2 regions of the Erythrobacter aurantius genome follow, and region 2 is predicted to be linked to the other one. Evidence: predicted binding sites of a transcription regulator. Region 2 holds the regulator's gene; the other holds the start of a gene.
What was found. Region 2 encodes LexA, which represses DNA repair genes until DNA is damaged. Its sites were predicted from a motif close to GTTCCNCNCTTGTTCT; they were not measured.
Positions count from the first base shown of each region.

Region 1: the regulator LexA is predicted to act here: its motif matches at 2,353-2,368, upstream of L1K66_RS12700 (S24 family peptidase).

Region 1 is NZ_CP090949.1:2,635,615-2,639,883, forward strand. Features, by position in the region: gene L1K66_RS12685 (MAPEG family protein) at 1-115, shown strand, start outside; gene L1K66_RS12690 (MBL fold metallo-hydrolase) at 336-1,004, opposite strand; gene L1K66_RS12695 (hypothetical protein) at 1,081-1,623, opposite strand; gene L1K66_RS12700 (S24 family peptidase) at 1,620-2,303, opposite strand; gene L1K66_RS12705 (hypothetical protein) at 2,424-2,702, shown strand; gene L1K66_RS12710 (hypothetical protein) at 2,692-3,111, shown strand; gene L1K66_RS12715 (aldehyde dehydrogenase family protein) at 3,123-4,269, opposite strand, start outside.
Region 2 is NZ_CP090949.1:2,243,737-2,248,005, reverse strand. Features, by position in the region: gene L1K66_RS10745 (ComEC/Rec2 family competence protein) at 1-1,869, shown strand, start outside; gene lexA (transcriptional repressor LexA) at 1,898-2,587, opposite strand; gene L1K66_RS10735 (molybdopterin molybdotransferase MoeA) at 2,794-3,984, opposite strand; gene moaC (cyclic pyranopterin monophosphate synthase MoaC) at 3,981-4,269, opposite strand, start outside.

The DNA of each region.
Region 1 (4,269 bases), 390 kb from region 2:
GATCGCCGCGGTGGAGCTGGCGGGCGCGGGTGGCCAGTGGCTGCAATATGTCGCTGCCGTCTATTTCCTCGGCCGGATCGCGCACGGTTTCGGCATGGATGGCGGATCGATGTAGATCGGCCGGATGATCGGCACGCTGGTGACGATGCTGACGCTGCTGGGCCTCGCCGTGGTGGCGGCGCTGGTAGCCGCAGGTGTGATGTAGGAAAGAAGGTGCATCGCGCCCAATGGCCCGCCAGCAGGCGGGCCGCAAACGCGACCGCGCGCCCGCAGCGGGTGCGTAGCGCAGCGAAGCACGTCTAGCGAGGACGCTCCGGCGGATGCCGGAGCAAAAATCAGGAAAGCGCGTAATCGCTTACAAAGGCATTGGTCTTGCGCTCGCGGCCGAAGGTGCTGGTGGGGCCGTGGCCGGGGATGAACATCACGTCCTCGCCCAGCGGCCACAGGCGCTGCGTGATCGAATCGATCAGGTCCTGATGATTGCCCTTGGGGAAGTCCGTCCGTCCGATTGATCCCTGGAACAGCACGTCGCCGACGATGGCAAAGCGGCTCGGCTCATGGAAGAACACGACGTGGCCGGGAGTGTGGCCGGGGCAGTGGATCACGTCGAGCGTCAATTCGCCCACCGTCACCGTGTCGCCATGCTTGAGCCAGCGCGTCGGCTCGAATGTCTTGGCCGTCATCCCCCAGCGCGCGCCGTCATCATCGAGCTGCGCGATCCAGAAACGGTCGTCCTCATGCGGCCCTTCGATCGGCAGGCCCAGCTCGTCCGCGAGCATCCCTGTCTGCCCGCAATGATCGAGGTGCCCATGCGTGACGAGCAGCTTTTCCAGTGTCACCCCTGCCTTGGCCACGCCCTCTTTCAGCTTGTCGAGATCGCCACCGGGATCGACCAGCGCGCCCTTCATCGTCTTGGTGCACCAGATCAGCGAGCAATTCTGCTGCAACGGCGTCACCGGAATGATCGCGGCGCGCATGGGGGGAGTCTTGGGTGTGTCTGTCATGGAGGTATCGCTTAAATCCTCCCCCCCTTCCACGCAACCCGGCCGATGAATTCGATCTGCCCACCACTGTCGCACCCTACAGGTTGAGCGAGAACTCCTTTTCCGCAAGGGCCGCCGGGGCTTCGCTTGACCAACATGGTTCGAGCACTTCGAGGGAACCCTCGATCCATTCGGCTAGCGGGGTTCCCACGTTCGAACTGAAAGAAAGGTCCGAGCCTTCGGTTCCCGAGTAGTGGGCGCGCACGGAGATTTCATAATGTACGCCGTCTCCCATAATCCTGATTCCTCCCCCTGGTGAAACCTCATAACCGGGAATGCTCACTCGCGGCGGGGATACGCCGTGCAGGGATGTAAGGACTGAAGAAGCGGCATCGCAATTTTGCGTGTCAGTCCATCGAGACTTTCTGACTTCCCCAGATGACTTGTCGCGCTCGCGCCACATAAACCAATATGCGGGCTCGCTATCCTCGCCCTTCAACCGCCCAACATCCACGCTGACATAGCTCTCGGAGAAAGCCGGGCTTGCGTGGAATGTCAGAAAGCTTCCACTCGTCACATAGTCGGGTGCCTGCGCCGCCAACAGCAAAGTAGGCCCAAAAATTACACCACCAAACGTCATATCCGCCCCCCCTTCCATACAACCCGGCCGATGACCTCCATCTCCTCGGCGCTGACCTCCACGGGAGGGTAGGCGAGGTTTTGCGATAGCAGCGCGAAGCGGCCTGCCCCGGCTTGCGCCACGCGTTTCACCATCAGCGTGTCACCCAGGCGCACGACATGGACACCGTCACGGAAGGCGCGCGGGGCGCGGTCTATCAGGATTTCGTCGCCATTGCGCAGCAGCGGTTCCATCGAATCGCCCTCGACCGTGATCGCGACCAGTTGCGCGCCCTCCAGCCCCTGTTCCGCCAGCCAGCGGCGCGAAAAGCGGAAGGCATCGAACGCCTGCTCGCTCACCGGAAGCGCGCCCGGCCCTGCCGATGCGCCGATGTCGAGCCGGGGCACATCCACCCAGTCACCCGGATCGCGCCGCATACGTGTTTGTGCGTAGGAATTTTCCTGCGATGATTCGCCGCCTCCGCCCAGCTCCTCTTCCGCCACGCCAAAGAAGGTGGCGAGCGTCCGCCGGTCCCCTTCCTCCAGCTTTCGCGGGGAACCTTTGCGAATGAATTGTTGCAGATAGCTCGCATTGCGCCCGAGCATGTCGGACAGGCGGGCAAGGCTCACCCCGCGTTGCTGCGACAGTTCCAGCAGCCGCGCACGGGCGCCGTCGGGGTGTGCTTCATCGGACTTAACCATCAATCCTTCCTACATGACGGATTTTTCCTAGACAAGTAGGATTTCGAATGGAACATTTCAGGAACACCGAGCGATTCGCAGGGTCGCGAGTCCCGATGCCCACAAGGTCAGGAGCCACAGATGCTGATACGCAAAGTCGAACAATTCCTGAGACGCCACGATATGCCAGCCACCAAATTCGGGCGGCTCGCGGCGCATGATCCGCGCTTCGTGCTGGATCTGCGGATGGGGCGCATCCCCCGCCCCGCCACGGAAAAGCGCACGCTGGAATGGATGGAGCGGTACGAGCTGGCGCAACTCGCCCGGCATGCAACGCTGGCCGAACTGTGCGCGCATGCCGGGTTCGAGATCAAAGGCCGGGTTGCCGATGCTCGTCAGGAGATGCGCCATGCTGCATGAAGCGCTGATCGAAATCGCCCGCATCGCCGGGTTCGAAACCAAATCCGCCGATGCGCCGGCCCCGACTCGGCAAACCGCGCGCCGTTACAGACCGCGCCGCACCGTGTCCGACAGGGTGCGCGAAGCGGTGCTGACCCTCGCCGAGGGCAAAGCCAGCCTGCTTACACATGAGGAAACCGCGTGGCACTCGATCACGTTTTCAGGCGCGCGGCATGAATTCATGCTCGATTTCGACGGGATCGAAGCCGTGGTTGCGGGCGAGAACTTCCTCGAGGCGCTGCCAGATCACGAATTCGCCATCCCCGGCCATCTCGTCGCCGATGCGACCATTCGCGAAGTCGATCACCGTTTTGGCGCGAACGAGCGCATGGTGGTGACAGCGGTTCTGCTGTTGCTGGAGGAGGGGTAACCCCCTCCCCCTTATCCCTTGATCACAATCATCTTCTCGATGGTCATCTCGTGGCAGGTATAGGGAATGCCCCCTACCCCGTGGCCCGATGTGCGCAGGCCCGCAAAGGGCATCCAGTCGGTGCGGAAGGCGGTGTGGTCGTTCACCATCACCGCCGACGCATCGATGTTGCGATAGGTGTGCATCGCCGATGACAGGTCATTGGTGAACACCGCCGCCTGAAACGCCACGTCGAGCGAATTGGCCTGTGCAATCGCCGCATCGACATCGTCATAGGAATAGATGCAGACGGCAGGGCCAAACACCTCATTGCGCGAAATCGTCGCCTCGGGTGAGGGATTGAGCAGCACCGTGGGGGCATAGGTGGTGTCGGACAGCTTCTCGCCCCCGCACAGCACCTTGGCCCCGCCATCGCGGGCTTCGTCGATCCATTTGGCCACGCGGTCGACTTCCTTGGGCCGGATCAGCGGGCCGCATTCGGTATCCTCGTGAATGGCGTTGCCGACCTTGAGCTTGCTCGCGGCGTCGGCCATGCGGCTGGCCAGATCATCGACGATGGAGCTGTGCGCAAACACCCGCTGCACCGACACGCAGACCTGCCCCGAATGGTAGAACCCGCCCTTGGTCAGGCTGGGCACGGCCAGGTCGAGATTGCCGCTGGGATCGACGATCACCGGAGCAACTCCGCCATGTTCCAGCGCGCAGCGCGTCCCCGGAGCGAGCTTTGAGCGGAGCGACCAGCCAACGCCGGCCGATCCGATAAAGCTGAAGAAGGCGACGCGAGGATCGCTCACCATCTTTTCCGACACGTCACGCGGCGGCTGAACCGCCTGCGCCCAGTCCGGCTCCAGCCCGGCTTCGTGCAGGATCGAGACGAATTCGAAGCACGACAGCGGGGTATCCGCCGCCGGCTTGACGATCACCGGACAGCCCGTGGCCACCGCCGGGGCGACCTGGTGCACGATCAGGTTGAGCGGGTGGTTGAAGGCCGAAACCGCCACCACCACGCCAATCGGTTCGCGCGTGGTCCACGCCAGCCTGCCATCGCCCGCCGCAGTCAGCCCCATCGGAATCTCGGTGCCTTTCAGCGCCCCGATTTCGTGGATGCACAGCTCCATCCCGTTGATCGCGCGGTCTACCTCGACCCGCGCATCGATC
Region 2 (4,269 bases):
TGGGCGCGGTCGGAGATTGTCGGGGCACCAGCGATTGAACGGCCTGTTGTCGAGCGGATTCAGGGCTATGTGCTCGAGCGTGAAGATCAGCCTGCGCAGGATCGCATCCGGCTGACATTGGCGGTGAGGGACGCGGAAACGGCCCAAAGCCGGAAGATCAGGGTGAATGTTCCACTAGATGCCTTGCCCTTTGGTCCCACGCAGGCGACCACGGCCTCTCCGGCCATGGTTGCCGAAGGCGCTGTTGTAAGGATGCGTGTCCGCCTGATGCCGCCGGCGAGCCCCATGTTGCCCGGTTCATACGATTTCGCGCGCGCCGCATGGTTCAAGGGGCTCTCCGCCACCGGAAGCGTTATCGGTTCGGTTGAGGTAGTCGAGGCAGCACCTAGGGCGACTGGCCTCGCTGCAGTCCAACGCTGGTTGGCGGCTCATGTTCGCGCGAGAGTGGACGGCTCAGCCGGGACGATTGCAGCGGCGTTTGCCAGCGGGGACAGAGGGGCGATCTTCGAAAGCGATGAAGACGCGATGCGCGATGCCGGGTTGACGCACCTGCTTTCGATCAGCGGGCTGCACGTCAGCGCCGTGATTGCGGCAGGTTATCTGGTTGCGTTGAAGCTTTTGGCGTTGTTTCCGGCCGTAGCTTTGCGGGTTCGATTGCCCGTGGTTGCTGCTGCGGTCGGGGCGGTCGTCGGAATTGGCTACACCTTGCTCACAGGAGCGGAAGTTCCGACGGTCCGAAGCTGTGCTGCTGCCATGCTGGTCTTGATGGCGCTGGCCCTGGGGCGGGATGCGCTTTCGCTGCGCATGGTGGCTGTGGCTGCGGTCTTCGTGCTGCTGCTGTGGCCTGAAAGTGTGATCGGCCCGAGTTTCCAGATGAGCTTCGCGGCTGTGATTGCGATTGTCGCCTTGCACAGCAGTGGTCCGGCGAAGGCATTTCTCGCACCGCGTGAGGAGAAGTGGGTGAAGAGGGTGCTTCGCGGCGCCTTCATGCTGTTCGTGACGGGGATGGTGATCGAAATCGCGCTGATGCCGATCGTCCTTTTCCACTTCCACAGGGCGGGGCTTTACGGTGCCTTTGCCAATGTGATCGCGATTCCGCTGGTCACGTTCATTGCGATGCCGTTGATCGCGTTGGGATTGTTGTTCGATCTGATCGGCATGGGCGGGCCTTTCTGGTGGCTGGTGCAAGCCTCGCTCGATCTCTTGCTCGGGATCGCGCATTTCACAGCCGAGCAGCCGGGTTCGGTGAAGCTGATGCCGCAGATGAGCGGGCTTGTGATCGCGTTGTTCACCGGTGGAGGGCTGTGGCTGGCGCTTTGGAGCGGGCGGGCGCGTTTGCTGGGCCTGATCCCTGCTGTCGTCGCAACCATGATGTTGCTGGCGACGCCGATCCCCGATGTTCTCATTGGCCGTGACGGTCGGCATGTCGGCATCACGGTGCCTGGCGCCGATGGGAGTCGGGAACTGCTTTCGTTGCGGGATAGCAACTCGTCCTATTCGCGTGACAATCTGATGGAGTTGGCGAGTGTTGCGAGCGAACCTGTTCCTCTTGTGCAGTGGGAGGGGGCGCGCTGTTCTCCCGAGTTCTGCGTGATGACTATTCAGCGCGGTGGACGCGACTGGACGTTGTTGCTCGCGCGGAACCGTGAACTCATTGAGGAACGCGCACTGGCGGCTGCTTGCGAACAGGCGGACATCGTTGTTGCGGACCGGTTCCTGCCACGATCCTGCAAGCCGCGCTGGCTCAAGGCGGACCGGCGCTTGCTCGAGCGAACCGGCGGTCTGGCGCTCAACCTGTCATCCGGACGCGTTACCAGCGTCGCCGAAGCGCAGGGCGAACATGGCTGGTGGCGCGGTGCAGGCAGATAGCCCGCCATCTCACCGCGCCCCGCAGCAATCAGTGGTACCGCCGAAGCAGCCCTGCCAGCTTGCCTTGAACCTGGACTTCATCCGGGCCGTAGACCTGCGGATCATAGGCAGCGTTTGCCGGATCGAGCCGGACCATTCCGCCATCCTTGTAGAGATACTTGAGCGTCGCTTCCTCGCCGCGGACCAGCGCAACCACGATTTCGCCATCGCGCGCGGTGTTGGTGCGGCGAACCAGCGCGAAGTCGCCGTCGAAGATGCCGGCTTCGATCATCGAATCGCCCGAAACCTCAAGTGCGTAATGCTCTCCGGGGCCGAGTAGCGCGGCGGGCACAGGCAATGAGCTTTGCCCTTCGAGGGCTTCGATCGGGGCACCTGCAGCGATCCTGCCGTGCAAGGGTATCTCGATCACGTCATTCGCCGGGGAGGGCATGCTCGGGGCCTTGGGCATGACGACAGGCGCGGCATCATTGGCCGGCTTCGTCGAGCGCGGCGCAGGGGTCGCATCCTCTGGCTGACGGATCACTTCCAGTGCGCGCGCACGGTTGGGCAGGCGACGGATGAAGCCGCGTTCCTCAAGCGCGGAGATCAGGCGGTGGACGCCCGACTTGCTCTTGAGATCGAGGGCTTCCTTCATTTCCTCGAAACTGGGTGAAATGCCGGTTTCTTCCAGCCTTTGCTGGATGAAGCGGATCAGTTCATGCTGCTTTGCGGTCAACATGGCAAACTCCGTTTAGGCGCACCTTGGCGCACGGCATCCTTGCCGCACGGTGCTGGAATGGCGCGCTCCCAGAGGCACGCCTTCCCAACGAGGGGCAGGGTGCGGTGCGAAGCACTGTTCGCGCACCGATATGGTGAACGAATGCGGAACGAATAGGCAACCTGTTCCGCCAAGTCAAGCACACATCGTCCGCAAACCCTCAGAACTCAGCCATTCTGGAGGTTGTACACAGGAACAGACGTTCCCGGTTTGGTTTCGGGAGAACCCGCAGCCCGGTCGATCAGGCAATTGGCCTGAGCCAATGCGAACAGGGCGCTCGAATCCTGTGATGCCGCCAGCCGCACCTTGCCGCCTTCGCTTACCCCGCGCAGGAACTCGCGGCGGCTCCCGGTTGCAGGTAATGCTTCCGCGCAGACCGCTTGCGAAACGCGGGGCAAGGGAGAGGCAGCGCCCATCGCCTTGCGCACCAGCGGCAGCGCGAACAGGAAGGCGGTGACGAAGCTCGACACCGGATTGCCCGGGAGGCCAAGCACAACGGTTTCCCCGCGCGTTGCCACCATCAAGGGTTTGCCCGGCTTGATTGCCACCTTCCAGAACGCAAGATCGGCACCCCAGTCCTTCAGTGCCTGCTGGATCAGGTCGTGGTCGCCCACCGAAGCACCACCGGAGGTGATAAGGATCTCGTGCCCCTCTGCCTTGGCCAGCGCGTCCGCCAGCGCCGCCGGATCGTCCGCCACAGGACCGAGCGCGGTCGTTTCCCCGACCAAGGCTTGCAGCATTGAAGCGATCATGACGCCGTTGCTTGCCGGTATCTGGTCCTCTCTCACCTCCGCACCCAGCGGCGCAAGTTCGTCTCCGCTGTCGAGCACCGCCACGCGCGGCGGCGTGAGCACGGGGACCTGCACATGACCCGCTGCGATCGCGAGTGCGATTGCGCCGGGCGTGAGCTGCGTGCCGACCTTCAGCACCGTGTCGCCAGTGGAGAAGTCGAACCCGGCCTTGCGCACATGCCGCCCCGCCGTCGGCAAGGCCTCACCCGGAGTAAGCGCGACGCTGGTTCCGGCAATCTCCGCGTTCTCCTGGATGAGGATGCGGTCCGCGCCGTCGGGCACATGCGCGCCGGTTGAGATGCGGGTGCATTGACCGGGGGCAAGTGTCCCTTCGAAAGGGCCGCCAGCGCGGCTTTCACCCACCCGCTCCCATGGCCCTTCGCCTGCAATCGCATATCCATCCATCGCCGACAGGTCCGCCGGGGGCTGGGTGCGCAGAGCCTTGAGATCGCTGGCGAGATAGCGGTTTGCCAAGTTCGGCCCGATCTCCACCGTGGTGGCGGGAAGGGCAGGCGCCAGCGCCAGCAGCCGCTCCTGCGCTTCCTCCAGCGTCAGCAGCGCGCTCATGCCTCGTCGGCCTTCCAGTGGCCGGATTTGCCGCCGCGCTTCTCGATCAGGCGAACCTCGCCGATCATCATGCCCTTGTCGATCGCCTTGGCCATGTCATAGACGGTCAGCAGCGCGGTGGAGACGGCCACCATCGCTTCCATCTCCACCCCGGTCTTGCCCGTCAGCGAAGCGGTGGCGGTGGCGCGGATCCCGTCTTCCTCGAAAGCGAAGTCCACATTCACCGCGTCAAGCGCGAGCGGATGGCACAGCGGGATCAGTTCCCCGGTGCGCTTCGCCGCCATG